DNA from 3 places in the Paenibacillus sp. J22P277 genome. Region 1 is predicted to be linked to each of the others. Evidence: predicted binding sites of a transcription regulator. Region 1 holds the regulator's gene; each other region holds the start of a gene.
The links. Region 1 encodes LexA, which represses DNA repair genes until DNA is damaged. Its sites were predicted from a motif close to CGAACATATGTTCG; they were not measured.
Positions count from the first base shown of each region.

Region 2: AC50YL_RS17520 (DNA polymerase IV) is a predicted target of LexA. The motif match lies at 8,520-8,533, and genes of this name have one in related genera.
Region 3: recA (recombinase RecA) is a predicted target of LexA. The motif match lies at 1,702-1,715, and genes of this name have one in related genera.

Region 1 covers NZ_JBXENS010000003.1:494,769-505,021, forward strand. Annotated here, with positions in the region: gene AC50YL_RS11230 (1,2-dihydroxy-3-keto-5-methylthiopentene dioxygenase) at 1-506, shown strand, start outside; gene AC50YL_RS11235 (HAD family hydrolase) at 869-1,654, opposite strand; gene AC50YL_RS11240 (hypothetical protein) at 1,678-2,196, opposite strand; gene AC50YL_RS11245 (aldo/keto reductase) at 2,246-3,232, opposite strand; gene AC50YL_RS11250 (DUF896 domain-containing protein) at 3,263-3,460, opposite strand; gene AC50YL_RS11255 (LysM peptidoglycan-binding domain-containing protein) at 3,637-4,017, opposite strand; gene lexA (transcriptional repressor LexA) at 4,205-4,825, shown strand; gene AC50YL_RS11265 (hypothetical protein) at 4,912-5,493, opposite strand; gene glnA (type I glutamate--ammonia ligase) at 5,808-7,136, opposite strand; gene AC50YL_RS11275 (MerR family transcriptional regulator) at 7,185-7,595, opposite strand; gene AC50YL_RS11280 (methionine gamma-lyase family protein) at 7,657-8,925, opposite strand; gene hflX (GTPase HflX) at 8,984-10,253, opposite strand, start outside.
Region 2 covers NZ_JBXENS010000005.1:59,791-70,043, forward strand. Annotated here, with positions in the region: gene AC50YL_RS17460 (carbohydrate ABC transporter permease) at 1-633, shown strand, start outside; gene AC50YL_RS17465 (hypothetical protein) at 791-967, shown strand; gene AC50YL_RS17470 (hypothetical protein) at 991-1,203, shown strand; gene AC50YL_RS17475 (hypothetical protein) at 1,267-1,503, opposite strand; gene AC50YL_RS17480 (MBL fold metallo-hydrolase) at 1,559-2,386, opposite strand; gene mraY (phospho-N-acetylmuramoyl-pentapeptide-transferase) at 2,546-3,496, opposite strand; gene AC50YL_RS17490 (DUF5412 family protein) at 3,763-4,212, shown strand; gene AC50YL_RS17495 (AraC family transcriptional regulator) at 4,528-5,250, shown strand; gene AC50YL_RS17500 (aldo/keto reductase) at 5,417-6,394, opposite strand; gene AC50YL_RS17505 (class I SAM-dependent methyltransferase) at 6,593-7,315, shown strand; gene AC50YL_RS17510 (HAD family hydrolase) at 7,350-8,012, shown strand; gene AC50YL_RS17515 (hypothetical protein) at 8,103-8,363, opposite strand; gene AC50YL_RS17520 (DNA polymerase IV) at 8,556-9,812, shown strand; gene AC50YL_RS17525 (YhjD family protein) at 9,809-10,253, shown strand, end outside.
Region 3 covers NZ_JBXENS010000001.1:131,466-141,718, forward strand. Annotated here, with positions in the region: gene AC50YL_RS00595 (RecX family transcriptional regulator) at 1-500, opposite strand, end outside; gene recA (recombinase RecA) at 577-1,632, opposite strand; gene AC50YL_RS00605 (competence/damage-inducible protein A) at 1,846-3,105, opposite strand; gene pgsA (CDP-diacylglycerol--glycerol-3-phosphate 3-phosphatidyltransferase) at 3,214-3,798, opposite strand; gene rimO (30S ribosomal protein S12 methylthiotransferase RimO) at 3,798-5,123, opposite strand; gene AC50YL_RS00620 (YajQ family cyclic di-GMP-binding protein) at 5,273-5,761, opposite strand; gene AC50YL_RS00625 (helix-turn-helix domain-containing protein) at 5,882-6,853, opposite strand; gene AC50YL_RS00630 (DUF3388 domain-containing protein) at 6,888-7,652, opposite strand; gene AC50YL_RS00635 (DUF3243 domain-containing protein) at 7,798-8,049, opposite strand; gene ymfI (elongation factor P 5-aminopentanone reductase) at 8,179-8,910, opposite strand; gene yfmH (EF-P 5-aminopentanol modification-associated protein YfmH) at 8,925-10,211, opposite strand; gene yfmF (EF-P 5-aminopentanol modification-associated protein YfmF) at 10,216-10,253, opposite strand, start outside.

The DNA of each region.
Region 1 (10,253 bases):
AACGCATCAGCGGCGAAGAGAACGTCCGCGCGTTTTTGGACAAACAAGAAGTCTTGTACGAGCATTGGGACGCTTCCAAGCTTCCGGCCGAACTTCATAACAAATTCGTACTGAGCGACGAAGAGAAAGCGACGATCCTCTCCACGTTCGATTCCGAGATCCGCGACTTGGCCGCTCGCCGCGGCTATCAAATCTGGGATGTCATCTCCCTGTCGGACGCAACGCCGAACATCGAAGAGCTGCTGAAAAAATTCGAGCAAATCCACACGCATACCGAGGACGAAATCCGCGGCATCGTATCCGGACGCGGCATCTTCATCATCAAGGGCGACGAAAACACCGGTTACTTCGACGTTGAGCTCGAAGCCGGCGACGTCATCTCCGTTCCGGAGAACAAAGCGCATTTCTTCACGCTGATGGATAACCGCGAGATCATCGCCGTTCGCCTGTTCATCGAGAAGGACGGCTGGATCGCGAACAATATCGAAGATCCGACGTTCGCTTAAAAGCGTTCATTTAAAGCATGACCTGCGGTCGGTATGGGTTTCCGCTCGCTGTTGTAGTTCTGATTTTTTTTGATTATGTAAGAGATTAGAGGTTGAAATCAGACTACAAAGGCGACCGCTGACGCTGCTTCAACTCCATACCGACCTTCGGTCACTATTTATTCGCGATGTTTTTCGCTCTCTAAAACAAAACAAAGAAAAAGGAGACCTTTCCGCGGATTGGTCTCCTTTTTCTTTGCTTGATGACAAGAGCTCCATTAAGAAATGCGAACAAACTCCCTGCGCGTTGCGACGGCGATTGTAGGCGATGAACCATCTGTGATTCCGGAATTTGCTTGCCGCCGATCCGCTCGCCGTGCCGTTTAGACCAGCAACGGCAGCAGTTCTTCCAAATGCTTGATTTCATGGGTAGGAATGATGTCATCCGTGCGCGTTATGCCGTGGCGGTTGATCCATACGGACGACATGCCGATGGTATTCGCGCCAAGTATATCGGTCGTCAGCTTGTCTCCGACCATGATGCCGTGTTCCGGTTCGATGCCGAGACGTTCGAGCGCGTGGCGGAATATGTCCGGGGACGGTTTTCCTTTGCCGAATTCGCCAGAAATGATGATGTGATCGAAATAAGGCGCGATGTTCGGCACGCCCGCCAGCTTCTCTCGCTGCAGATCGGGGGAACCGTTCGTGAGCAGCAGCAGCTTGTAGCTGCCTTTCAATTTATCCAAGACGGCAAACGTCTCTTCATAGACGTACGGCCGTTCCCGGCGTTCGGCCGGAAACCGCTCCGCCAGTTGAGCGCCGAGCGCTTCGTCATCGATGCCGAGCGCCTTCAGGCCGCGCGTCCACGCTTCCTTGCGATAACCCGGCGCCAGCTGCTGCAGCTGGCGGAACTCGGTTTGCTCGCCTTCCAGGAAATTCGCCCACAACCCTTCGAACGGGTTGATGCCGATCATCTTCGTGAACGGGTACGTCTCGTAGGATTCATAGAGGGCACGGGCTTCGCGGCGCACCGCCTCCTCCAACGCTTTGGCATTCACGCCTGTCTGTGCGGCAGCCGCTTCGCAGGTCGCGTCGAACGCCTCCTGCACGCTGCGGTCGTCCCAGAGCAGCGTATCATCCAAATCGAACAGAACTGCTTGTTTAGCCATGGTTTCTCGTGCGCTCCACTCTGTTATTTTTCGGTAAACGGAATTCCGTGCTGCTCGGCAAATGCTTTCAATCGCGCCGTCATCGGTTCAATCGGATATCGGTTCATGACGCGCGAGAAGACCCAATTGCCGCCCTTATGCTGCTCGATCACGATATAGCCTTTCTGCGTGTTGATCGCTTTGATATTGCTGACGTACACGTTGCGATCTCCGGCGAAACGGCGGGTGCGAACGAAATCGCTTCCGACCGACAGGTACGGTCTGCGCAGCAGGAACAAGCTCGCAAGCACCACGTAACAGGCAATCGTGACCCAGAACATCGTGTCGGCTTGCTTGAACGCGTCGGAATTGATCGTCACGATCACATAGAATAGGATGAAAAGCAGCAGGAACGCCGGCATCAGATAACTGCGGCCTTTGAAGGTATCCAGCCCTGCCTTGCCGGACTTCGCCGACATGAGCGGAGCTTGTCCGTGTTTCTTGCGCTGCTTGTTGATTTGCTCTTGATTCTTTTGTACTTTACGCTGCCACGATCTTGACACGGATGATCCCCCTTAGCAATCTTCAAACATTCTCTGGTTTGGCGGCCGATTAGTACGGCCGGGCGAATTTGGCGATAAAGCGGTTCGGGTATTCGCTCGGAAGCGCGCTCGCTTCGTCGAGCGCATGCCATACCGAATCCGGCATGGTCCAGCCGATGGCGCCCATGTTGTCCTGGTACTGCTCCAACGTGCTTGCGCCGAAGATCGGCGAGGTGATGCCTTTGCGCTGCAGCAGCCAAGCAAGCGCGATCTGCGACGGCGTTTTATCCAGTTCCGCGGCCGCGGACCGAACGGCATCGAGAACGGCGAAATTTTTATCCGACGCCCGAAGCGCCCAGGAGCTCTCGCCCAACTTCGACGTCAAGCGTCCGCTGGTCGGTTCTTCGCGCGTATAGCGGCCCGTCAGGAAGCCGCCTCCGAGCGGCGCCCAAGGAATGATGCCGATATTTTCCTCCAAGCAGAGGGACAGCATCTCGCGATCCATTTCCCGGCTGACGAGGCTGTATTGCGGCTGGATCGATATGAACCGGGCGTACCGTTCTCGGTCGCTCGTTGCAAGCGACTTCATCAACTGCCATGCAAAAAAGTTGGAACAGCCGATATAGCGCACTTTTCCCGCCGAGATCAGATCGTCCAGCGCGCGCAGCGTCTCTTCGATCGGCGTGGCATGATCCCAGACATGCACTTGATAGAGATCGATATAATCGGTATCGAGCCGTGTCAAGCTGGCTTCCGCCGCGTCCATGATGTGCTTGCGGGAGACGCCGCCGCTGTTCGGATGCTCGCCTGTCATGAACCGTACTTTCGTAGCGAGCACGACTTCGCTGCGCCGGCCTTTTATCGCTTTGCCCACGATCTCTTCCGATCTGCCCTGGACATACACGTTCGCCGTGTCCAGGAAATTGCCGCCGCGGTCCAAAAAGTCGTGCGTCATCGTAATGGAATCCGATTCGTTCGTCGTATTGCCGAAGGACATCGTACCGAGACATAATTCCGAGACCGCAAGCCCGCTGCGACCTAATAGCCGATATTGCATTCGGTTTCCCCTCCTCGAAATGGCAGATGATTAATGCTTGATCGTTCCCCCGTTTTCTTCCTCGTCCTCCGCCCATTTGATCGTGTCCAGCTGGTTGCGGAAATTCCGTTTGAAGTTATCCAGGTACATGCGGCGCAGCTCATCTCGCTCCGCCAGCTCTTCCGGCGTCAAGCCGACCGTTTTATTCTTTCTCGAAAGCTCGTTGATGCGAGCGATGATCTTCTCCATTCTGCGTTTCTCCTCTCGTCTTTCAGGCCAACATCACATCCTTTACTTTGACATTTTTAATCATCCATTGTCAAGGCGAAGCGGCCTTTCGTCAAGCTGTTCGGAACTTATGATAAAATAGAAAAAGACCGAACGCATGCGTTCGGTCTTCGATCCATCTATAGACGGATGACGGCTCAGCGATCGGCAGGGACGATAAGCTTTTGTCCCGCTCTCAATTCGCTGGAGCTTAAATTATTCCGTTTCTGCAGATCGTACACGGTTCTGCGAATATCCTCGTCTTCCGTTCTTACGCTGCTGGCGATTTCCCATAGCGTATCTCCCGAACCGACAATGATGACTTGTTCCGATGCTGTCGGTACGGAGGGCTGCTCGCTGTCCGCATGTCCGGTCAATAAGGAGAATCCGACGAACAAGAGCAAAAAGAATAGAGAAGCGGCCGCCAATCTGATGAGCAGCCGTTCGGTTGCGCGTTCCCTTCGTACGCCGCGAACCGATCGCGGAGTCACCGGTTTATCATTATAAGCAGTCGAGTATGTCGATATTGTTTGCATCATGATCAGCACCCCAAACGTTTGTTCTGTTCTTGTGAAATCAGAATAACACGAACATCCGTTTGCAGTCAACAGATTTTAGAACATTTGTTCGCCGCAAAATGCGAACTTGTGTTTCTCGAACTTATGTTTGTACGAACTCCGGTTCTGTGCTATAATTTTACACAAATGAACCTTTGGAGTGATTTCGGTGTCGAAACTTTCAAACCGCCAGCAGGCGATACTTGAATTCATTAAGATGGAAGTCCGGGAGAAAGGCTATCCACCTTCCGTACGCGAGATCGGCGAAGCGGTTGGACTTGCTTCCAGCTCGACCGTCCACGGCCACCTGGACCGTTTGGAGAAGAAAGGCCTGATCCGCCGCGACCCGACCAAGCCCCGCGCGATCGAAATATTGGATGGGGACGACAACGAAATTCCGTTCCCGCTGGCCATAGCCAAGGTACCGGTCGTCGGTAAAGTCACCGCCGGCGTTCCGATTACCGCAACCGAGAATATCGAGGAATATTTTCCTCTTCCAGCCGATAAAGTCGGCGACGATAACGTCTTCATCCTTAGCGTTATCGGGGAAAGCATGATCGAAGCAGGCATTCACGACGGCGATTACGTCATCGTCCGCCAGCAGCAGAGCGCGATCAACGGCGACATCGTGGTCGCGATGACGGAAGACGACGAAGCGACCGTCAAGACCTTCTATAAAGAGAAGGATCATATCCGGCTTCAACCGGAGAACTCCACCATGGAGCCGATTCGCCTCCGCAACGTCAGCATTCTCGGCAAGGTCATCGGACTCTTCCGCGATATTCATTAATTCGTACGTTAAAAGGGCAGTCACCGCTTTCCAAGCGTTGTGACTGCCCTTTTCCCATGCTCTTCCGTCCCCTGCGCTTCGGGTACCTAGGACCCGATTTCCCGAAACAGCAAATTGCGGTACGTAAATCGGCTGCTCTTGAATTTAAAATTGAGTTCAACGCCCGAAAAGCGGATCGCGATCGACTTGAGCGCACAGGTCTTCACCTTCCGTCGAACGAGGCAGCGTACGCGCGCAACATCCTTCGCATTCACCGCGGCTGCCAGAGCGGCCGCGTATGCCTTCGAGCCCGCCATTGCCTTGTAGAACGGAAGAACGTCCCTGGCGATCGCCCGATGGATCGGCGTCGAGAAAGTAAACTGCGTGGAACCCGGCGGAATGGTCGTGCCATTCGAATATTGAAGAACCGGCGCCGGGAACGCGAAATCAATAAAATATCCGATGCCGTTGGTAGAAAAGCCATCCAGCTTGGCCGGCTTCGTCACCGCTTTGAACAGCGCGATCAGCGTGTCCAGATCGCCTTGCCTGACCGCTTTCGACCATCGCAGCGCATAGTTGCGATCGCGCGCGATTTTCTTATAGAAGGGAATCATGATGGCAGCCACATGGGATAGAATCGGACCGGTCAGCTTAAACGCCCCGCCCTTGGCTTCCGGTTTCCCTGCCATTCCCGCCACACCCTTTCGGTAACTTTTAGTATGGCATTATATGCCGGCGCGAGCGTACGAGTGCGGAGACGGCGGCAGGTTCGCCTCTATGCAGTCAAGAGCCGGGAGACGCCCGGGAGCGAAAACCTGTTCCTTCGATCACTCCTCCGCTCCGCGAACAAGGGACGACAGGACAACAAACAGCACGCCTCGGCAACTGGCAGCCCATGTCGCAGTTGCCGTCTCCGCCTTGCCAATATCCCGTCGGCAACTCATTCCCGCTCCCTTAAACGCAAAAAACCCTTGGCATGTAAATGCCAAGGGTTTGGATTGCTCTAGTAGAGCGCCAGGTATTGGTCTCTCTCCCACTCGTGGACTTGCGTGCGGTACATGTCCCACTCGATTTCTTTCAGCTCGTAGAAATGTGCCAGCGCATGATCGCCCAACGCATCGCAGATGACTTCGCTGCGAAGCAGTTCGGTCAAGGCTTCTTTCAGATCGTCCGGCAAGCTCGGGATGCCTTCGTCGATCCGCTCTTCCTCGGTCATGACGTAGATGTTGCGATCCGTCGGAGCCGGCAGCGGAAGCTTGTTGCGGATGCCGTCCAAACCTGCTTTGAGCATGACCGCCAGTGCGAGGTACGGGTTAGCTGCCGGATCCGGGCTGCGCATCTCGACACGCGTGCTGAGGCCGCGGGAAGCAGGGATGCGGATCATCGGGCTGCGGTTGCTGGCGGACCAGGCTACGTAGACAGGCGCTTCATATCCCGGTACGAGACGCTTGTACGAGTTGACCGTCGGATTCGTGATTGCCGCGAACGCGCGGGCATGGCGCAGCAAGCCGGCCATGTAATAACGCGCGACTTGGCTTAGGCCAAGCTTGTCGCTCTCGTCGTAGAAGGCGTTCTCGCTGCCGCGGAACAGGGACTGATGGCAGTGCATCCCCGAACCGTTGACGCCGAATAAAGGCTTCGGCATGAACGAAGCATGAAGGCCGTGCTGGCGGGCGATGGTTTTGACGACCAGCTTGAACGTTTGGATCTGATCGGCTGCTTTGATCGCATCCGCGTATTTGAAGTCGATCTCGTGCTGCCCCGGTGCCACTTCATGATGGGAAGCTTCGATCTCGAAGCCCATTTCTTCGAGCGTCAGCACGATTTCGCGGCGGCAGTTCTCGCCAAGGTCCATCGGCGCCAGGTCGAAGTAACCGCCCTGATCGTTCAGCTCCGTCGTCGGGTTGCCGTTGGCATCCGTCTTGAACAGGAAGAATTCCGGTTCGGGACCGACGTTCATGGACGTGAAGCCAAGCTCTTCGGCTTCCTTTAGCACGCGTTTCAGGATACCGCGCGGGTCGCCGGCGAACGGCGTGCCGTCCGGCATGTACACATCGCAGATCAGGCGGGCGATGCGGTCTTCCGCTATCCAAGGGAATACAACCCATGTGTCCAGATCCGGATAGAGGTACATATCGGATTCTTCGATGCGCACGTATCCTTCGATGGATGAGCCGTCAAACATCATTTTATTGTCCAACGCTTTCTCGAGCTGGCTGACGGGAATTTCGACGTTCTTGATCGTGCCCAGCAAGTCGGTGAACTGAAGGCGGATAAAACGAACATTTTGTTCTTTCGCGATGCGTCTGATGTCATCTTTGGTGTAGCTCACGGAATCAGCTCCTCTGTTATGGTGGTGTAAGGATTACTTGCGTTGTCGTTATTTCTTGTTATAGAAACGGGACAACTGGCCTTGGATCAAAGAGGCCTTGCCCGGTCTCTTCTCAAGCAGCTGCTGTTTCAGCAGGCGGTGAAGCTGTGCGTCGGACAACTCGCGTCTCTTCACTTCCGACAACTCGCTGACGACGGTGGCGTCCTCCGATTCCTTGGACACCGGGTTCATCACCTGCTTGATGCCGGCAATATTCACGCCTTTCTCGATCAGCGACTTGATCTCCAACAGTCGCTCCACGTCGTTGAACGAGAACAATCGCTGGTTGCCGCTCGTGCGCGCGGGTACGATCAACTCGTGCTGCTCGTAGTAGCGGATTTGGCGGGCGGTCAAGTCGGTCAGCTTCATTACGATGCCGATCGGAAAAAGCGCCATATTTCTGCGTATTTCGTCACCCATGTCGCATCAACCTTCCAGTATCTGATATATGCTCTCATTGTACCGCCATGCCAAATACATGTCAAGTTGTGTGAGGTTTTATGTAAGGTTTAATTACAATCAACTCTCGTTCGGCTAGCACGGACAACGCATTCAGAACACCGTATTTGACATGGGCATACGTAAGCCCGCCTTGCATATAAGCGATATAAGGCTCGCGGATAGGCGCATCCGCCGACAACTCCAGGCTGCCGCCCTGCATGAATGTTCCCGCCGCCATTATGACGGGATGCTCGTAGCCGGGCATGTCCCACGGCTCGGGCACGACATGGGCATCCACCGCCGAGGCACGCTGCACGCCCTGTACAAACGCGATCAGTTGATCGGCGTGCTCGAAGCGGATCGCTTGAATCAGATCGGTCCTGGGCGCATCAAAGCGCGGATTGCTTTCGAAGCCGAGCAGTTCGAACATGGCCGCGCCGAAGACGCTGCCCTTGAGCGCTTGTCCCACGAGATGCGGCGCGAGAAACAAGCCCTGATACATGGCGCGAAGCGTCCCGAGCGTGGCGCCGACTTCCCCGCCGATGCCCGGCGCCGTCAGCCTGTACGCGGTGAGCTCCACCGCTTCCTGCGTGCCGGCAACGTAACCGCCCGTCGGCGCGAGTCCGCCGCCGGGATTTTTAATCAAGGAACCCGCCATCAGATCGACGCCGACCTGCGTCGGCTCCAATTCCTCGGTGAACTCCCCGTAACAGTTATCTACGAACACTTTGACGTCGGGTTTCAGTGCTTTGACGCGCTGCACCATCTCGCCGATCTGCGCGACCGTGTAGGATGCCCGCCAATCGTAACCGCGCGAGCGCTGAATGCCGATCACGCGCGTGCGTTCCGTTATTCGCGCGGCGACGCCATCCCAATCGATCCCGCCGTCCGCGAGGGGCGCGACTTCCCCGTAGCCGATGCCGAAGTCCTGCAGCGAGCCTTTGCCGTCGCCCGGCTTCCCGATTACTTTATGAAGGGTATCGTAAGGACGGCCCGTGATGTAGAGCAGCTCGTCTCCCGGGCGAAGCAGCCCGAACAGCGCGCAGCTGATCGTGTGCGTGCCGGATACGAAATGCGGCCGGACTAACGCCGCCTCGGCGCCCATGATTTCCGCGTAGACGAGGTCGAGCACTTCTCTTCCCCGGTCGTTGTAGCCGTAGCCGGTCGAGCCGTTAAAATGAAAATCGCTTACCCGATGCTTCTGGAAGGCGTCGATGACCTTCCACTGATTCCGCTCCGCGATGCCGTCGAGCGAACGAAAAACAGGGGCGGCCTGCCGTTCGGCAGCCTCCGCCCACATCGTCAACATTTGCCAATCCTGTCCTTGCTGTCTCAATGTCCGGTCTCTCCTCATGTTAGCGGCACGCTTAATGATTCAGGACGTACGCGTCGAGCTTATGCCCGTGCACCTCGTAATCCTGTTTGTTCAACAACACCTTCAAGATCATGGCTTCGCCTTCGACGGATTGCTCGAGCACTTCGCCCGTCCGGTAAGCCAGCGCGATCAGATCGCCGCGCTCCGCCGGCAGCAGGAAGGTCCGCGTGTCGCCCGTCAGCTTGTCCTGAACGGCTTGACGCAGCCGCTCCAGGTCACTGCCGTTATAAGCGCTGATGGCAAGCGTGCCCGGTCCGTTCGCCGGGACCAGCTGCGGACCGCCCATGCCGCACAAATCGATCTTGTTATAGATCTTCAACTGCGGTTTGCCTCCGGCGCCGAGCTCCTGCAGAATCCGGTCCACGACCGAGATCTGCTCCTCGCGCATCTCGGACGCGCTATCGATGACGTGCAGCACGAGATCGGCTTCGTTGACCTCCTCGAGCGTCGCGCGGAAGGCCGCGATCAGATCATGCGGCAGATTCTGTATGAACCCGACCGTGTCGGTCAGCACGACTTCCATGCCGCTCGGCAGCTTCCAGTTCCGCGAAGTCGGGTCGAGCGTGGCGAACAACTGGTTCTCGACGTAGACGTCCGCCTGGGTCAGCTCGCGCAGCAGCGTCGATTTCCCGGCATTCGTATAGCCGACCAGCGCAACCTGCTGAACGCCGGCTTTCCTCCTGCGCTCGCGATGCAACGTACGGTGGCGGACGAGCTCCGCGAGCGTATGCTTCAGATCCGTGATTCGACCGCGAATGTGGCGGCGGTCGGTCTCCAGCTTCGACTCGCCGGGGCCTCTAGTCCCGATGCCCCCGCCGAGGCGGGATAGGTTCTTCCCGTGCCCGGACAGCCTCGGAAGCAAATAGCTGAGCTGCGCCAGTTCGACCTGGATGATGCCCTCCCTGGTCTTGGCACGCTGGGCAAAAATATCCAGGATAAGCTGCGTGCGGTCGATGATCTTCAGGTCCAGCGCTTCTTCGAGGTTGCGTACCTGCGCGCCGGACAGCTCTTGATCAAAGATCGCCGTCGTCGCCCCGAGCTCATCCGCAGCCGCGCGCAGCTCCTGCACCTTCCCTTTGCCGATAAACCATTTCGTATCGACTTTCTCCTTATTCTGCGTGACGAGCGTCAGTACTTCGACGCCGGCGGTTTCCGCGAGGCTGACGAGCTCTTGCAGCGACTGCTCCGGATCCCCGGAGCTCCGTTTGATATCCGGCGTGACCAAGCTGACGAGAATCGCCCGGTCTTTCAAATCCGTATCG
Region 2 (10,253 bases), on a different contig from region 1:
TTTTTCGGGGCGTTCGGCAACTCGCTGCTCGTGTCCGGCTCCGTCGCGCTGCTCGTGCTGTTCTTCGACTCGCTGGCCGGCGTGACGTTCGCGAAGTACGAATTTCCGGGGAAGAAGTGGCTGTTCGTGCTGCTGCTGGCCACGATGATGGCGCCGGCGCAGCTGTCGCTCGTGCCCTCCTTCGTCATCATGGCGAAATTCGGCTGGGTCGGCTCGTTCAAGGCGCTCATTATTCCGGGCATGGTCAATGCCTTCGGGATCTTCTGGATCCGCCAATATGCCGAGGAATCCATTCCGAACGAGTTGATCGAGGCCGGCCGAATCGACGGCTGCGGGTTCTTTCGCATCTATTGGAGCCTCATGCTGCCGATTCTGCGGCCGGCGCTTTCCTTCCTCGGGGCGTTCACGTTCATCGGGGTATGGAACGATTACCTGTGGCCGCTCATTATTTTGAACAACGAACGGAAATTCACGCTGCAGGTCGCCTTGTCGTCCTTGAACGGCATCTATGTGACGGATTACGCCATGGTCATCGCGGGGACGCTGCTGGCGGTTCTGCCGCTCGTGATCTTGTTCCTCTTCGTCAGCCGGCAGTTTATCTCGGACATCGCGGCCGGCGCGATCAAGAGCTGAAGCAACGGCGCCGGGAAGCGGCTCGTCTTTTTTTGAAGTAACCGGCAGGATAGTTTGCTCAAGCCGCGAATATGTCGACTAAGAAGCAGTCCGATACACCTGATTGCGGGCAGGAATCACGAGTAACCAACAATGATCAAGGAAGGTGAATTGGACCATGCAGAAAGCCATCGTTGTCTATTATGCCGGCAAGAAAAATAATCTCGACGAATTAAATGCGCTGCTAGAAGCCGGCTGGAAAGTAATCAATCAAAGTTCGATGGGTGGAGAATGCGGTTCCGCCGTGTATTCCTTAGTCATTTTAGAGCAGGCAGACATCCGCGAACATCAGTAAGCGCCGCGGAATGGAAGCTATGGATGAACGAGGTGTGGAAGAAGCTGCCTTCTGCCAAAAGGGGATTGGTTCACGAGATCGGCTGGAATCATTGGATGAACGACGGCCTTTTCGCCAATCGGCTGAATTTGGCGGATACGCTCAATGTGCTGCTAAAGCAACAAGCCTGGCGGTTGTCGATGCAAACCCGATTGTACGGAGGTAACCCCGCGCATGGAGCGCTGTCGGGGGCCTGACGCGGAAGACGATAACTATGGAAAGAGTCGCCTGCGGGCGGCTCTTTTGCCGTTATATTCACTTTACGGGTTGGCGGAGAGGGCGTCCGTTATGCTCGTTCCATCCGCGGTCAATCGATACAGACCGAATATAACAGGATTAACTTGCACTAATCCTAGGCCGACCAAATCTTTAAGCGACTGATTAATGCGGGATAGGTTTCCCCATTCTTTGGGAAGACGCTCCGATAGCTGAAGGGGTGACAGCCACTCCGTGGTTAATGCCAGTAACAGGGTTTGTTGATTTGTTGTCAAGCTCATGCTTGCTTCCTCCCGTCGGTGGTAGGTTGAATCGTAATCACATCGTCGAACCGCATTATTTCAGCACGAATCGCTCGCCGGGGGCTAGTATGTGATACCTATTGTCCGCACGGGTGATATACGGAGAAAGCTCGTTCGGATCACCATTGAAAGGCGGCATCTCAGGCTCGTGATAGGTTCCGTAGTGGTGCGTGATTATAGCTGCATGCTCCAGGCGGTTCGCTAGTTTAACGGCATTCTCCTTGCCGAAATGATAGGGATCGTCCGATACGTCGAGCAGCAGGACGTCGACCTCGCTCATTTGCATATGCTCGTCAAGCAGTCGGGTGTCCCCGGTGCACCATATCTTCCCGTCCGGGGTGCCGATGAGGAAGCCGCAGCAGTCCTCCGGACCGTAAGGATTCTGGCTTGGCCAAGCATGATCGGCTCGCGTCAGCGTGATTTCAATCGTCCCTATTCGGAACCGCTCGCCGATACGGAAGGCCCGGGCCTGACGTGAAGGAACTCCTAGCCGTTCCAGTTCTTGCACGACAATAGCCGGCCCCCCGTACATTCCCCCCGTCTTGATCAAAGCCGAAGCCGTGACCGGAGCCAAGTGATCATCATCCAAATGCGTGTAGAGAATCGCATCTAATCGCGGGACGTCTGCCGCCAAGATCGGTAACGGCACCAACAATCGATGTCCGATTTCGCAAATCTCGTCGGAGCCGGCTTGCATGGAAATAACGGGATCGATCATAAGCAAGGTTCCGCGGGAATTGATTAGGAATCCTGCGCTTGAGAGCCACCAAATGGACGTGTTGTCCGAGGATTCGAAATCCTCGGCCGTAATCGGCTTTGTATGCGGCGCTCGGACTTGGATAGCGGATGTCTCTTTCGCCATGAATAATTTCAGCTCCTTTGCGAGATAGGCTGACTGAAGCACGTCTCAATCTTACTCCGCCTTGTGCGCATCGCACAAGCAGCGGCAGGAGCGGGAGCGACGGCGGGCGCGCGTTAAGCCGGCTATCCGGTTGGCAGATCCCGATAAGAGGACACCAGCCTAAAGCGCGTATTTCCAAATCAACCAACTGATCAGAGCGGAAGCCCAAGAAGCGAAACCGAATGCCAGGACGATCTTATTCTCGCTCCAGCCGTACTTCAAACTGAAATGGTAATGAAGCGGAGCCATTTTAAATAGGCGCAATTTCGTGCGCTTGTAGAACCAGACTTGCAGGATGACCGAACATTGTTCGGCCAGATACACGGAAAAGAGAATCGGGATCAATACTTCGATCTTCTCGATGACCGCCAAAATGGAAAGCGAACCTCCGATGGCCAGCGATCCGGTATCTCCCATGAATGCCCTGGCGGGATAAATATTATAGAAAAACAAGCCGAGCAGGCAACCGATCATGACGAGCGAGAAGAGTTGCACTTCCGGCTTGTCCGATATGAGAAAGAAGAAAAAATAAGTCGGAATGGCGGCATTGATCAATAGACCGTCCAAACCATCCGTGAAATTGATCGCGTTCGCCGAGCCGACTACAAAAAGCAACATGATCGCTACGTACGCATAAACGGGCAAATGCAGCTGATAGCCATTGAACAGCGATATCTCGCTCGTCAGCGAAAACGAACGGAGCAAGGCGATGAGCAGGATACCCGTAAATGCGAATTGAAACACCAGTTTTGTCCGTCCGGAGATGCCCGACGGGTCCTGTCGCGTTGCCTTTTTGAAATCGTCCATAAAGCCGACCGAACCGAATAAGAGAAACGAGGCGCATAAAAAAATCATCCAGGGCGCAGGTTGAAACCGCAGGGAAGTCGCGACGCCGGTCAGCAAAACGAGTCCCGCCATCAAAGGCGTCCCTTTCTTGGCTTGATGGTCGGGGGGCAGCTCCGAGCGAATGGGCTGGGTTAGCTTCAGGTAACGCAGCCCGCGAATGAGCAGGGGGGTAAGAAACGCCACAAGCAAAAAAGAAAGACCGGCTATTCCGAATATATCGAGCATTGCGCAAATCTCCTTTCCCAATCACAACATGAAAAAACCTGCAAGATTCGGTTAAGCCAGTATCATGACTTTACCTAAAGTTTTTCGTCCGTAAAAGTGAAGGTTTGCCTGCCTTTTTTTCATATTTTCGGTAAAACTCCCTAAACGAACGGACATAAGCGCGCATCGTTCAACGACGATTCGGCTGCCCTTGGGAGGTATTCCGATCGCGATGATCGAAGTGGTTGTTGGATATGTCTATCGTACATGGAGGAAGAGGTGACGCGATGCGAAAACTTGCAACATGCTTAACGATTGTCGGCCTATGCCTCGCAATCATTGTTTCCTATGTATTTTATCGTCAACTAACCTACGATTTTCGCTACACGCAAGGCACGCCCTTCGATTCGCCTATCGAGTCGCCGAACGGGGCGTACAGCGCCCAGGCCTTTTATCGCAATTATGGCGGCGCGGCCGGCGGGGTGATGCTGTTCGTCAATATCACGGACCATCAACACGATGATGCCGTACGCACGGTTTATTACGAACGCACGCGACATACGCCGACGATCACCTGGCAGGATAATCGCCTGTTGGCGATCAAGAATCCTGCGGACTACGGAAATTACGATGCCGTATTGAACGTGACAACCGACGTGTACGACGCGACCGGGAGAGCCTGCCGTGCTTATAAAATCAAGAAAAACTACAATTGCGTAACCAAGAGTCGCGAATAAATAGTTGGTTAGAGGGGTTCCCGTAAAGGAAGGGGATACCTTGAAGCCTTTCTCCGGGCGCCTATATGAATTTCTGCGACCGGATCGACACGCGAAATTATTTGAGCCAGGATCGTCATGTCATCATCGCCAAGGCAGGGAATGCGGCAATCGCTCAGGCCGTGTTGAACTACCGGTTTATTCCGATGCCGGAATGGCCTGAAGAGGCGGTAGAGTAAGGAGAGAACATGATCCCGTCGGGGGGAAGCGCCGCCTCGAAGGAGAACGTTCGAATAAGTCAAGAAGATAAGCGACGCTCGGAGGAGGCGCAAGGCGATGGACCATGCGAAGCAAACAAGGATACGAGAGCTTCAAAACAAGCTGCATGCCGGGTTGGACGGAGGCATCCTGCATCTCTTGAACGGCCAGGCCATGCAGGCGGCGTTCGGCGCGAACGGGCTCATGCGGGAAGGCGACGACTATGCGCCTTTCAACGAGGCGATGTGCTCCGGCGAGGCGGCCGAACCTATTTTCGGCGAGGCGTTTAACCGGTTGCGCGCCGAAGGGCACGGAGTATCGCCGCAGGAATACGCGCGTATTACCCTGACGCCGCTAAAACCGCTGATCGAGCACCGGCATTCCGGCATCGCGTTATGGTTCGGCGACGACATGTTCTGCCAGATGAATTTGCTCACCGCGCTGGCGTATTTAAATCAAACGGGTTATGAAGGAAAGCTGTTCTTCCATATGGCGAAAGAGGCGGAAAATCGGGACGAAATCGAAGCCGTCGATATTCCTCCCGCCGACTATCGTGCCGTCTACGGGCAGGTCCTGATCGAACGCCGCTTCCCTGCGGGGACGCCCCTGATGCCGGCCATGGCCCGGGGCATCGGGCTCTTCCTCGAATACCGCAAGCCCGAGAATGAAATTACCGCCTTCATCCGGGAGAATCAATCGAAATCCCGGGACGAGCTGTTAAAGCGGCTGTTCGGCGCATTTTCCCATTATGGCCTGGGCGACGTGCAGTATTTGGCCATCATGGAGGCCATGAAAGCCTGAGGCTGCGCTTCAGCGGGCAAGGCAGGCAAGCCCGGCAAGCAGTAGGAGCAAGCCATGCGGGCAAGCCGGGCGAGCAGCTAGATAGGCAAGCCAATGCAAAAACCGGACCCGCCATGGCGAGTCCGGTTTTTGCGTGCCGACTTAAGAGCATGCGCGCGATAAAGGGTTAGAACCCCTGTACGGGATGGGGGACGTAAGCTTCTTCGAGCTCGCGGATTTCCTCCGGCGAGAGGGCAAGCGCCACCGCCGCGGCCGCATCGTCCAGATGCTGGGGCTTCGTCGCGCCGATAATCGGCGAAGTCACGACGGATTTGCCGAGCAGCCAGGCCAGGGCGACTTGGGCTTGGTTCACGCCCCGCGCGGCCGCGATCCGGGCGACGCGTTCCACGATCGCGCGATTGGAATCGACGGCGGACGCGTACAGCGTTTTGCCGAAGAGGTCGGTCTCGGACCGCTCGCTGATCTCGTCCCAGCTCCGGGTCAAGCGGCCGCGGGCCAGCGGACTCCAAGGAATGACGCCGACGCCGATCTCCTCGCATAACGGCAGCATCTCCCGTTCTTCCTCCCGGTAGAGCAGGTTCAAGTGATTCTGCATGCTGACGAATTTGGTCCAGCCATGCTTCTCGGCCGTATATTGCGCCTTTAGGAACTGCCATGCAAACATGGAGGAAGCGCCGATATAACGGGCTTTGCCGGATTTGACGACCTCATGCAGCGCTTCCATCGTTTCCTCGATCGGCGTTTTCGGGTCCCAGCGGTGAATCTGGTACAGATCGACGTAATCGGTGCCGAGCCGGCGCAGACTGTCGTCCACCTCGCTCAGGATCGCTTTGCGGGACAAGCCCGCGCCGTTCGGTCCCGGACGCATGCGCCCGTGCACTTTGGTCGCGATCACGACCTCTTCCCGACGGGCAAAATCCGCGAGCGCGCGGCCGACGATCTCCTCGCTTGTCCCGTCCGAGTAGACGTTCGCGGTATCGAAGAAGTTGATGCCGAGCTCCAAGGCCTTGCGGATGAACGGACGGCTCTTCTCTTCGTCCAGCGTCCAGGTATGCGATCCTCGCGTCGGAATGCCGTAGCTCATGCAGCCCAGGCAAATTCTGGATACTTCCAGGCCGGTTTGGCCCAATCGCGTATACTCCATTTCTCGATTCCTCCCTTGTTTCGGCTGTTAGTGGCAACATCAGGGCGACTCCTTCTATCATAACGGATTCGGCGGGCGGATGCCTAATGACGATCAGCCTAATTTGTTCGGCGCTCGCCCCGCGCGGGCAGGAGCGGACAGGGAACGCGCCGAATCTGAAGAATTGAACGCCATTCGACCGCCGGAGGAGATGGGCAAGTGAAGGAGAAGGTCATCCAGGCTTACGAGAAGCTGGCAAAGGATTACGAGCTGCACGTAGACGCGCGAAGCGGGCATAACGCGTATTACGAACGGCCGGCCATGATCAAGCTGCTGCCGGCGGACATGGAGGGGCTGACGGTGCTGGACGCCGGCTGCGCGGCAGGGTGGTATACGGAGCAATTCGCGAAGCGGGGCGCGCAAACGATCGCGATCGACATCAGTCCCGCGATGGTCGAAGCCTGCAAACGGCGCGTCGGCGGCAAGGCGAACGTCCTCGCGTGCGATCTCGCGGAGTCCCTTCCGTTCGAACGGGCGTCGTTCGACTTGATCGTAAGCTCCTTGACCCTGCATTACCTCGCGGATTGGGGACCCGTCTTTCGCGAATTCAGGCGGATCTTGAAGCCGGGGGGCGGCTTGATTTTTTCCGTGCATCATCCCTTCATGGATTATCGGCATTTTGATCGGCCGGATTACTTCGCCCATGAGCTGCTGACGGAAACATGGAACAAGCAGGAGTCCGGTCCGGTGGAGGTCAGCTTCTACCGAAGATCGCTGCAAGACATATTGAACGCCACCGCGGAGCGGTTCACGATCGAGCGCGTCGTCGAGCCGCAGCCGGCCGCCGAGTTCAAGGATGCGCCGGGAGCGGCGGCATGGTACGCCAAATGGTTCGACCGACTTGCCACGCAGCCGCATTTTCTGATCCGAAGACGACGTTGAATAGGGCATAACGAGAACGGAAGGAGAGAGGGAAATGGAGAACATCAAGGCGGTATTGTTCGACCTGGACAACACGATTTTGGATCGCACGCGGATGTTCGGCGGGTTCGCGGCGCAATTTTTCGATACGTATTTCGGGCATGTCGCGGACCGGCGGGCGATGCTCGAGCGCGTCGTCGAGCTCGACCAGGACGGCTACAAGCCGCGGGAGACGCTGTTTGCCGAGCTGCTCGAGGAGCTGCCATGGGAGCGGAAGCCCGCGCCGGGCGAGCTGGCGGAGTTCTACCCCGGGGCATACCTGCGCCACGCGGTGCTGATGGAGGGAGCGAGGGAGGTACTGGCGCATGCGCGGGCGAAATACCGGACCGGCCTTATCACGAACGGCAGGACGGCGGTCCAATACGGCAAAATCGACCTGCTGGGCATCCGGGGCGAGTTCGATCTGATCCTCGTCTCCGAGGAAGCGGGCATCAAGAAGCCGGACCCCCGGATCTTCGAACTGGCGGCGGGCAAGCTGGGGCTGCGCGCGGAGGAATGCCTGTTCGTCGGGGATCATCCCGTGAACGATATCGAGGGAGCGGGGCGGATCGGCATGCCGACCGTCTGGATGCGGGCGAACCATCCGTGGCCGGAGGGCAGCGAAGCGAAGCCGCTGCATACCATTACGGCACTGAGCGAGCTGCTCGCGTTGCTGTAGCGCGAACGGAAAAAGGGCTCGGGCAGATCATGCTGCCTTGAGCCCTTTTAATATGTTCCCGCTTTGCCGATCCCGCGCTACGGCGTCACTCTAAGCGAATCGAGCAGCATGTAAGGTGCCCGATTTCTTCACGGCCTTGAGCGTGTGGGTTCCGCTGGACAAGCCCGTCGCTTTATAGACGACCTGATTGGCCAACCGCGTCGGGCTCGACGTGTTCACCGTCGTCTGCAGCACGTTATCCAGGTAAATGTCGACGTTGCCTTGGCCGGCTTCCTTCCCCGTGATCAATTCCGCGCCCGTGCCGGCGAAGGAGAACTGGAAATAGTCGTTGTTCGTCTGGGTGAAATGCACGTCGTTGTTATAATCCCCGAAGCCCCGGTTCCGGCAACCCGCGCGCCGGTGCGGGCAGCGCCGTACCGGCGTCCGCAGGCAAGCGCGGAAATCGGACGAACAGGGAGATATTTCCCTTGCATTGGGAACGCACATTCGGTATATAATAAGAACATACGAACATATATTCGTGTATCGAGGGAGGGTTCATAGATGTCGAGGCATATTTTCCTGATCGACGGACAGTCCTTCTACGCTTCCGTGGAGAAGGCCGCTCATCCGGAGTACAGCGATAAACCGGTTGCCGTCGGCGACCCTTCCAGAATGAACGGCATCGTGCTCGCGGCATGCCCTATCGCCAAGAAGCGCGGCGTCACGACGGCGTCGCGCGTCGGGGAGGCGCTGGCGAGATGTCCGGACCTCGTCGTCATCCGGCCGCGGATGGGGACGTACATTCAAGTCTCCTTATTGATTACCCGCATCTTCGAATCCTACACGGAGCTCGTGGAGCCGTACAGCATCGACGAGCAGTTTCTGGACGTGACGGGTTCCCTGGCTTACTTCGGCGAGTCCCCGCAGGAGCTGGCCGCGCGCATTCAGATGCACGTGAAGCACTCGACGGGCGTCTGGTCGCGGGTCGGCATCGGGCCGACGAAGATTCTCGCCAAGATGGCGACCGACAACTACGCGAAGAAGACCGACGAGGGCGTCTTCGAGCTTTCTTACGACAAATTGGAGTCCACGCTCTGGGAACTTCCCGTGCATCAGATGTTCATGGTCGCCTCCGCCATGACCCGGCATTTCACCCGCATGGGCTTGTCGAGCATCGGCGACATCGCCCGCATGGACTTCGGCGAATTCAAGCGGCGCATGCGGCGCGAGATGGGCAAGCAGAGCGACATCCAGGCCGGCTACTACTGGCAGACCGCGCGGGGCATCGATCCGAGTCCCGTGGAGCCCGGCATCCGGCATCAGCTCAAGTCCGTCAGCCATGGCAAGGCGTTGCGCTGGAATCTGTACCGCGAGCTGAAGGACATCGAGGTCGTGCTGCTGGAGCTGGTCGTGGAGGTGTGCCAGCGCACGCGGCGCAACCGGTTCATGGGCTCGGTCGTGTCGGTGTCCGCGGCGGAAACCGACGGCGTCCGTTCCTGCTGGTTCAGCCGGCAGACGACTCTGCCGCAGCCGACGTCCTTGACCCACGAGGTGGCGGCGGCCGCGCTCAAGCTGTTCAGGGAGCATTGGAACGGATTGCCGATCAGCCGGCTCAGCATTGCCTTGGGGCAATTGTCGGACGACAGCGTCATTCAGCTGACGCTGTTCGAGGACCGTTCCCGCGCTTACAGCAAGGAGCGGGCCATCGACGCCATCAAGGAGCGCTACGGAAGCACGGCCATCATGCGCGCCTCGTCGCTGCTGGAATCCGGCGTGGCGCGGGAAAGGGCGGAGCAAATTGGAGGACACTACAAATGAGCAAGCTGGACGGCAATGAACGCTGGAAATCCAAAATGTTATTGACCGAGCACGTGGAGCGGTACGACGAGCATCATGCGGAAGGGGGCGCGCAGAGCGCCGCGGCCGCTGCGCATGCGCGCCCGCCAAAGGGCAACCTCATTACGACGGAGGAGCGGGCGATGCTGCGCGACTACATCCTGCTGCCGCATATCGTGAAGATCGTGGAGCGGAGCATTGCCGACGTGGAGAACACGACGACGGTGCTGAAGCGCGCGTTTCTGATGGCGGGACAGAAGATTCTGGATCGGGTCGCGCAGGATCTGCACGGGCTGCGGCGGGACCTGAAACAGCGGAATATCCGGATCCTGAACGAGGAGCAGTCGGATCTGGTCGTGTACCACCGCTACTACTGCCGGGGCTACGAGGACCGATTCGGCATGACGCGCGACGTGATGCGTT
Region 3 (10,253 bases), on a different contig from region 1:
GCCGCGCGGATGGCGATCTCCGTCTCGGATTCTTCGTTCAGCTTCGCCGCCGCCTCCTTCGCCGTATCCCGCTTGATTCCGCGCTGCTGCAATTCCTGCTGCAGCAGACGCCTGCCCTTCAATTGCGAACGCATCCGCTGCGCTGCATAAAGTTCTGCATACGCGGGATCATTCACCAGTCCCTCATGTTTCAGTCGCTCGATCGCTATTTGCGCCGCCTGTTCATCCAACTCCTTACGGGCTAAATAACGCAAAATTTCCTTCTCGGTTCTCGGCCTGGCCCCCAGATGGGCAAGCGCCAATATATAAGCGCGATGGTGGCTGTCCTCGAGTATAATTTGCTTCAGCTCATCCGCCTCGATTTCCCGCCCTTTCAAAAGCCGAAACTTGATTAATAGATCTTCGTGCACGCTGGTGAATGGTTCTTTTGCATCATTGACATACAAATAATACCGTTGTTTTTTCTTCTTATCCTGCTCTACGCTTGTAATCGTAAGGATATGTCTTCACCTCTCTTATAAACAAAGAAGCACCTTGTTAAAGGTGCTTCTGATATAACGTATACGTGTTGCCGATTTATTCCAATCCGAGTTCCAATTCGTCCTCGGACTCTTCATCTTCGCTGAATGCGGCAGCGTTCGCGTTCGCAGCCACGTTGCTAGCCTCACGAATTTGTTTCTCGATTACGGAAGAGATGTCAGCACGGTCTTTCAAGAACTGCTTCGCATTCTCCCGGCCTTGGCCCAGACGTTCGCCGTTAAAGGAGAACCATGCGCCGCTCTTTTGGATAATATCGTGCTCGACGCCGATATCGACAATGCTGCCTTCCTTCGAGATGCCCTCGCCGTACATGATATCGACCTCTGCTTGTTTGAACGGAGGCGCAACCTTATTCTTCACGACTTTAATCCGCGTGCGGTTACCCACCACGTCATTGCCCTGCTTAATCGATTCGATACGGCGTACGTCAAGGCGAACAGAGGAATAGAATTTCAGCGCACGTCCGCCAGGCGTCGTCTCCGGGTTACCGAACATTACGCCGACTTTCTCCCGCAATTGGTTAATGAAGATCGTAATGGTCTTTGATTTGCTGATCGCACCCGAAAGTTTACGAAGCGCTTGGGACATCAAACGCGCCTGTAGACCTACGTGGGAATCTCCCATGTCGCCTTCGATTTCCGCCTTAGGCACGAGCGCCGCCACGGAGTCGACAACGACGATATCGACAGCGCCGCTGCGTACGAGCGCCTCGGCGATTTCAAGTGCCTGCTCGCCCGTATCCGGCTGCGAGAGGAGCAGTTCGTCGATGTTAACGCCTAATTTGCTGGCGTAGGAAGGATCCAGCGCATGCTCCGCATCGATGAAAGCAGCTTGTCCGCCCGAGCGCTGAACTGACGCGATTGCGTGCAACGCTACCGTTGTTTTACCGGAAGATTCCGGACCGTATACTTCGATAATCCGTCCTCTTGGAAAACCGCCAATGCCAAGAGCAATATCTAACGCAAGCGCACCGCTGGAAACGGTCTCGACTTGCATATGTGTCGATTCGCCAAGCTTCATTATGGAACCTTTACCGAATTGTTTCTCTATTTGACGTAGAGCCATTTCGAGCGCAGCCTTACGATCTGCCAACGAACTCACATCCTTCATGATTTATACTCTCATGATACCTTGTTTCGAATGCTTTGACAAGACTTTTTACGAACATATATTCTTATTTCTCCATTGGCCAACAGAGAGCATAAAAAAAACCGCAGCAAAGTAATCTTCGCCACGGTTCTTCCGTCTAAGGTCGATTATAGTCGATCATCCATACGTTGGCAAGCTATATTTTTACACGAAACGCTAGTTTACATCCTTGCCGGACAAAGCCTGCCACAGCCTGTAAAGAAGCGATTTCGCGGCGCGGACGCGGATCATTTCGCGGTTTCCGTTCAATGTGGCTGTGAATACTTTCGTCTGCTTCCCTCGCTCGGCTAATCCGAAATAGACGAGCCCCACGGGCTTCCCTTCGGACTCCGACGGACCCGCGACGCCGGTCAGCGAGACCCCGAAATCGCTCTCGGCCAGCTCCCGAACCCGCTCCGCCATCAGCGCCGCCGTCGATTCGCTGATCGCGCCAGGCGCGCCCGTTCCTTCCAGCTGGGACAGCGGGATGCTCAGCAAGCGATGCTTCATCAGATTCGTATACGTCACCACGCCGCCAGTGAACTCCCCGCTGCTGCCTGGGATGCGGGTAATCAGCTGGGCGAGCAATCCCCCCGTTAGGCTTTCCGCGCTCGCCAGCGTTCTTCTGGAGGCCCTTAGAAGCCTGATGACCGCTTCCTCCAGCGTGATGTCCTCGCGCGCGTACAGATATTGGCCGACGCGGTCCGTAATCTGCCGTTCCGCCGTGTCCAGCCTGCCGTTCGCCTCCAGTTCGCTGAGCGCTTTGGTGGACAGCCTGATCGCTACCTCGCCCTCCTTTGCATACGGCGCGATGGAAGGATCGGTCTGCGTCTCGATCAAATCGATCAATGCCTGCTCCAGGCTCGATTCTCCGATTCCCGCGAACTTCAGCAGCCGCGAGTACAATCGGCGTTCCTCGTTCATGACGGTCCGCAGCCAAGCCTTCCCCGGTCCGTCGAACATCGGCTTCATCTCGCGCGGAGGGCCCGGCAGCAGCACGTAATGGGTGCCGTCGACCGTGAGCGCGTTGCCGACGGCAAGCCCCGCTTCATTATGCAGCGGATCGCTGCCTTCGATCAGGTTCGCTTGCCTGCGATTGCTCTCCACCATATGAATTCCGCGCGACGTGAACATGGCTTCGATCTTGGCCATGCTCGGTTCGTGCTCGGAGATGGAAAGGCCCAGATATTCCGCCAGGGCATCCTTCGTCAAATCGTCCATCGTTGGACCCAACCCGCCGGTAAACATAATCAAGTCCGCACGGGTGCGGGCCAGTTCGATCGCTTGCCGAATACGGCCTGCATTATCGCCGACAACGGTTTGAAAATACACGTCGATTCCGAGTTCGGCCAATCCTTGCGACAAGTAGGTCGCATTCGTGTTGACGGTTTGGCCGAGCAGCAGCTCCGTCCCGACCGCTATGATTTCTGCACGCATCTGAACATCTCCACTTCTTATGTATAGGATTTGGCGATACCCGAGCAAGGAAAAGCAAAGCACCACTCTTTCCATAAAAGGCGAAGGAGTGATGCCGTATCTGTCGTGCTATGCCGTAAGCGGAATGAGATTTTTGTTCTTGACGAAGTAGTCGATCCCCGAGTATACCGTGATAAGCGCCGCCGCGTAAATCGAGATTTGATCGAACGGAAAGTCCAAGAACGCGAACGGGAAATTGTTCAGCAACAGATCGATGATCATCGTGATCTGCACGGCCGTCTTCCATTTGCCCCATTTGCTCGCCGCCATGACCGTGCCTTCCAGCAAGGCGATCTGACGCAAGCCCGTAACCGCAAACTCGCGGCTGATGATCACGATGGCGATCCATGCGTGCAGCTTTTCCATTTCCACGAGGGAAATGAGCACGGCCGCGACAAGCAGCTTATCCGCAAGCGGATCAAGCAGCTTGCCCAGGTTGGTGACGATCTTGTTCTTGCGCGCGATATAGCCGTCAAGGCCATCCGTGCTCGCCGCTACTATAAATACGAGCGCAGCCAAAATTTGATTCCACGTAATGGAAAAATCGGAGCCGTCGAACGAGAGCGGCTTCAGATCCACGTTGATGAGCAGCAGCACCATGATGATCGGAACCAAAAAGATGCGTGCGAGCGTGATGCGGTTGGCTAAATTCACTATAGCCCCTCCCCGGACATGTCGAATTCGTAAGCGTGCGTGATCCGCACCTTTTGAATTTCGCCGATCGCGGCCTTGCAGTTGGAAATGAACACTTCGCCGTCGATTTCCGGAGCATCGTAAGGCGAACGGCCCACGTAAACGTCGCTGCGGCCGTCATAGCGTTCGACAAGAACTTCGATTTCTTTGCCGATATGCTTGCCGCTCAAAGCTTTGGACACCTCGCGCTGGATCTCCATCAACGTATTGGAACGCCATTCCTTCACGTCGTCCGGCACCGCGTCCGGCAAGCGAACGGCAGGCGTGTCCTCTTCCGGGGAATACGTGAAGACGCCGAGACGGTCGAATTTCATCTCGCGGACGAAATCGCATAGGCGTTCGAAATCTTCGTCCGTCTCGCCCGGAAACCCGACGATAATCGAGGTGCGAAGCGCCACGTCGGGAATACGCGCGCGGATGCGGGAAACAAGCTCGCGCGTGTCTCGCTGGCGGCCCGGACGCCGCATCCGCTTCAGAATGGAATCCTCGCTGTGCTGCAGCGGCATGTCGATATAGTTGCACACCTTCGAATTGGTCGCGATCGTCTCAATCAATTCGTCCGAGAAGAAGCCCGGGTACGCATAATGCAGGCGAACCCATGAGATGCCTTCTACCTCGCTGACGCGGTTGAGCAATTCAGGCAGCATGAATTTGTCGTACAAATCCGTGCCGTAATTCGTGGAATCCTGCGCGATCAAGCTGACTTCCCGCACGCCTTGGTCGGCTAGCTGCCGTACTTCGGCAACGATCGACTCCATGGAACGACTGCGGAATTTGCCCCGCATGATCGGGATCGAGCAGAACGTGCAAGCGTTATCGCAACCTTCCGCGATCTTCACGAACGCGGTGTAACGCGGCGTCGTCACGAGCCTCGGCAGTTTCTGATCGTAATCGAACGCCGGATTGCCGACCTTCACCGGGCGTTTGCCTCGAAGCGCCTCGTCGACGATGTCCGTGATATGATGGAAGTCGCCCGTTCCGACGATACCGTCGATTTCCGGCATTTCCTCCATCAATTGTTTCTTGTAGCGCTGCGTCAAACAGCCCGATACGATAAGCGCCTTCAATCGGCCGGTTTGCTTAAAATCGGCCATGTCCAAAATCGTATTGACGGATTCTTCCTTCGCGGCGTCGATGAATCCGCACGTATTGACGATAATGACCGTAGCCTCGTCAGCCTGGTCCACCAGTTGGTAACCGCGCGCATCGATCAACCCCGACATGATTTCCGAATCGACGAGGTTTTTCTCGCATCCTAATGTTACGACTTTCACTCTTTCAGTCATCGATGTATCCCCCAAACCCCTCCGAAAAGCTATCCTAACAAGTATAATACATGGCCTATGCAGTGTCAAAACCGGAAAAAGTCCCATTCGGCCGCATTTTTCGCAGCTTCTGGGACTCCGTTCTATGCAGGCAAAAAACGTCCGGCGCCTTATTTATAATTCGTGAATTGCAGATCTATTTGCAGATCCGCGCCTCGCAGCAGCGCCATGACGGCTTGCAGCTCGTCGAGGCTTTTGCCGGTTACCCGGATGGAATCGCCTTGAATTTGACTCTTGACCTTGATCTTGGAATCGCGGATCAGAACGTTGATTTTCTTCGAGCTGTCTTGCTCGATGCCCTGTTTCAGCTTGATTCGTTGTCGAACCGTTCCGAGGGACGCCCCTTCGACTTTGCCGAATTCCATGTTTTTAATCGGTACGCCGCGCTTGATCATTTTGGACTGCAAAATGTCGACGACGCTCTTCAGCTTGTACTCGTCGTCCGAAACGACGACAAGATCGCTCTTCTCGAGCGTAAAGCTGCTCTTCGTTCCCTTGAAATCAAACCGCGTTTCGATCTCGCGCTCCGCCTGCGTGATCGCGTTGCTTAATTCCTGCATATCGACTTTCGAGACAATATCGAATGAATGTTCCGCCATGTGATGCAGCTCCTTTATTTATACTTATTCTAAACATGTATTATAACGCATCCCGCTTCATAGGAAAAGGCATCCAGGACCGAAAATTCCAGTCTGAATGCCTCGGGCCTGCCGGGAGAATCATTGCGTCGTCGCCGTATCCGTGCCCGTCGCGCCGCCCGCGCCCGCCGTATCCTCTACGGGTGTAAGCTGCATTTTGCGCGGCTTGCCGGAACCGTTGCCGTCGTCGATCGCGACGCCGTCGACGGTAACCTCTACAAAATCGGCCCGTCCGACCGATATATAAACGGGACCGTCCGCATCGTAAGTTGCGGTATCTCCGTTTTCCATCGTTTTGCTGAGAACCATTTTCCCGGACCGGCTCTTCTGATAAATCCCTACCCAAGCATGACCGGTCGACTTCATTTCAATCTTATGCGCGCCGCCCGGGGAAACATTGTAATAATCGGTCGAGCCGGACGTGCGGTCCAGCGTAAGCGTCGTGGTCGGAGGAGGAGGCGTTGGATCCTGAGGCGGATCGGCCGGCGGATTCGCATCGTCCGTCCCCGTATCGCCCCCGCCCGTCATTCCGCCGTTCGTTGGCGTATTTTGCCCTTGATTGCCGTTTTTCACCGTATCCTTGTCCGGGGACGTCTCCGGCGGCTTCGTATCATCGGTCATTTTCGTTTGATCGGCCGAATCCACTTTGTCCTTGGCCGGCTGTTTAATCGCGAATATGTACACGAGCACGATGATGAGCAGCAGAAAAGACCACATTAACGCACGGAAGCCCCATCTGCTGATGCGGTCGGACGTTTGCGATTGCGTCGCGCGGCGCGGTCGCTGAACGGGCTCGATGACTTGCTGCTCAGGTACGCTCGAAGGAATTTCTTTATTGTAGAGCCGAAGCACTTCCTCCGCGTCAAGTCCAACGGCTTCGGCGTAATTCTTCACGAATGCGCGTACATAAAACGAGCCGGGCAGCACGCTGTAATTGCCTTCTTCGATGGCTTCAAGATAACGTTTGCGGATCTTCGTCAAGTCCTGAATATCGTCCAAGGACAGTTCTCGCTGCTCCCTCGCTTTCTTGAGCAAAGCGCCCAAATCCGACATGACCACACCTCCTCATCATTTTAACAATTGGCCGTTAGAAATCATTGAACCCCATCGTGAACGATTCATACGATATCTCCTCGTCCGGGGTATTGCGCAATTCGATAATATAATCGAAATCGCTGTATTCGAAAGCGGACTCCTTCACGAAAATATCTGGATGCTCGATGACTTTGGTCGAAGGCATCGCCATGATTTCCTGGAGCAGCGCATGATGTTTCTCATTGGAGCGGATGGTGCTGACGATTCCGTCAATAATAAAAATATTGTTCGGCGTCATTTCCTCTTCGGACAGTTGGCTGCGCACCGTCTGGCGAAGGAGCGTCGAGGATACGAAGGTCCATCGTTTATTGGAGCATACGCTTCCCGCGATGATCGATTCCGTCTTGCCGACGCGCGGCATGCCGCGCAGGCCAATGACCTGATTTCCTTCTCTTTTAAACACTTCGCCCAGAAAATCAACCAGCATGCCGAGCTCGTCGCGCGTAAAACGGAACGTCTTGCGGTCGTCGGAATCCCGCTCGATGTAGCGGCCGTGACGAACGGCCAATATATCGACCAGCTTGGGCTCGCGAAGCTTCAGCACCGTGATATTGTCCACCTTTTGCAACATTCGTCCGAGAATCTCGATCTTCTCGTCGTCGTTCGTTTGCAGGAGCATGCCCCGCGTACGGTTCTCTACTCCGTTGATGGTAAGAATGTTGACCTCGAGCATCCCGAGCAGCGATGCGATGTCTCCGAGCAACCCGGGACGGTTTTTATGTATTTTGTATTCCATGTACCATTGTTTAAATTCCATATGACACCTCTGCTTGAGGAATAATTGACGTTAAGATCGTTTTGAAGCTTTAAAAAGTTTATTCTACAATATTCGTCAAATTCCTGCAACAATAAACGAACATTACAGAAAAGCCTCCGCTGGGGAGGCTTTTCTCGTGGAAGGTTTACGAATGTTGCACTAGCTTGACCATCAGGCCAGCAATCGTTTTGCGTTCCGACTCGTCGCCGGCATCCCACAGTTCTTTGAGCGTGCGCTGTTCTTCGTTTTTGGGATCGACCTTCTCATCAAGGAAGGAGCCGATCTCGAAAGCGAGGTTCGCAATGGTATCTTCGTTTAACCCCATGCTTTTTGCTTGCTCAACGCGGTCAGACAAAAACTCTTTCCATGTACCGAAGTTAGAAAGGACTGTTGCCATTAGTGTTGTTCCTCCTTTGCGTGTTGGCTGTTGATCAGCAACAACCGTATTGTTCGCGCAAGAGACGAATCTTATTCCTCCGGCCAAGGTCCCGTCCAACATTTGAGGTATGTTATGATTTCACCCTATTCAAGTCAGCCATCCGCCGTTCGGACTGATGATTTGACCGGTAATGTAGGCCGATTCCGGAAGTGCCAGAAAATACACGAGCGACGCGATTTCTTCCGGCTGCGCGAAGCGTCCGATCGGAATTTCAGATTCGAGCGCCACTTTCTCGTCGGCGTTCAGGTTGTCCAGCATGACGGTATCGACGGCTCCGGGAGCGACCGCGTTCACGGTTACGCCGGATGGCGCAAGCTCCTTGGCCAGCGCTTTGGTAAAAGCATTCATGCCGCCCTTGCTCGTGGAGTACAGCACTTCGCAGGATGCGCCGGATATGCCCCAAATCGACGAGACGTTGATGATCCGTCCGAAGCGTTGTTGGATCATAGCCGGCATGAAAAGCTGCGTGCAAAGGAACATGCCCTTCAAGTTCACGTTCATGACTTCGTCCCACACCTCGTCCGTCACGTCCGCGAGCATGCCGTAATGCGCAATGCCCGCGTTATTGACGACAATATCCGGAATCATGCCTCGCTGCTCCAGCTTCTCGCGCATTCGCATCAGCTGATCCCGCGACCGGATATCCGCCGTTACGGTAAGCACGTTCGCCGCGCCGAGCCGCATGCAGCCGCGAGCGGTTTCGTTCGCGGCCTCGTGCGCCTGGTTGTAATGAATGACGACGTTCATGTTCTCCACGGCGAATCGGCGCGCGATGGCCGCGCCGATCCCCCGGCTTCCACCGGTAACCAGTACCGTCATTTCCTTCAAGGTTTTCACTTCTCGTCCTTCGCCACGATGGATACGGCCATCCGATTCCAATCAAAGTGGCTGCGCAGACGGGCATTCGCTTCTTCGAGCGTAATGTCCTCGTAAACCGGCAGCAGCTTGAACAGATCCGCGCCGCGGAACCGGTAGCGCGTAAACTCGCTCGCGATCGCCTCGGGGGAATTGAGCATGCGGAGGTAGCCGCCGATTTTTTTACGCTTCGTGCGTTCGAACGATTCCTTGTCCAAGCCTTTCGCTTGGACGCCCTCGATCGCTGCGCGCAGTCTCCGAAGCAATTCCTCGGGATCTCGGGTCTCGCCGCCGACGACGGAGAAGGCGTAATCTTCGCTGCTGTTGAATTCATGTCCGAACGAATCCGTTATGAGCGTGTCATCATACAACTCATGATAGATAGGCGAGCTGGATCCCAACAGCGCTTCCAGCATCAGCTTCGTGGTCAGCTCCGTGCGGAGCAGCTCCGTCGGATCGGCCGAACCGCGGCTTTCCTTGAAACCGATCATGCACTTCGGCATGGAAACCGGCAACGCCGTTCGTTTAAACGGTTCCTTGACGGTATCCGGCTCCGGTTCGAAAAAACGGGAAATGACGTCCTGCGGTTCATACGCCTTGCGCGCTTGATTGTCGCGAACCAGCTTCATGACGGCTTCGGGCTGCACGCCGCCGACAACGAACAGAAACATGTTCGAGGGATGGTAGAACGTTTCGTAGCAACGGTAAAGCGTCTCTTTGTCGATTTGGCGAATGGATTCCACCGTGCCCGCGATATCGATATGGATCGGATGCTTGTGATACAGCGCGTCGATCAGCCCGAAATACACGCGCCAATCGGCGTTGTCCCGGTACATATTGATTTCCTGCTCGATGATGCCTTTCTCCTTCTCGACGTTCTCGTCCGTAAAATACGGGTGTTGAACGAAATCGATCAAGGTCGCCAAATTCGCCTCGATCTGCTCCGTTGCCGAAAACAAATACACGGTGCGGTCGAAGCTGGTGAAAGCATTAGCAGACGCGCCTTGCGAGGCAAAGGTGGCGAAAATATCGCCGGTCGGCTCTTCGAACATTTTGTGCTCCAGGAAATGCGCGATGCCGTCAGGAACCGAGATCGGCTGCTGGTCGCCGATCGCGAAACGGTTATCGACGGAACCGTATTTAGTCGAGAAGGTAGCGTAGGTTTTGCTGAAACCTTCTTTGGGCAATACGACGACTTCGAGGCCGTTCGGCATGACTTCGCGGTATAACGTCTCTTGAACGCCGGGGTAAGCTAACGTTTCCATAGGCTCAGCCCTCCTTTCTGTCGCGCAGGAAGTAAATCGTGT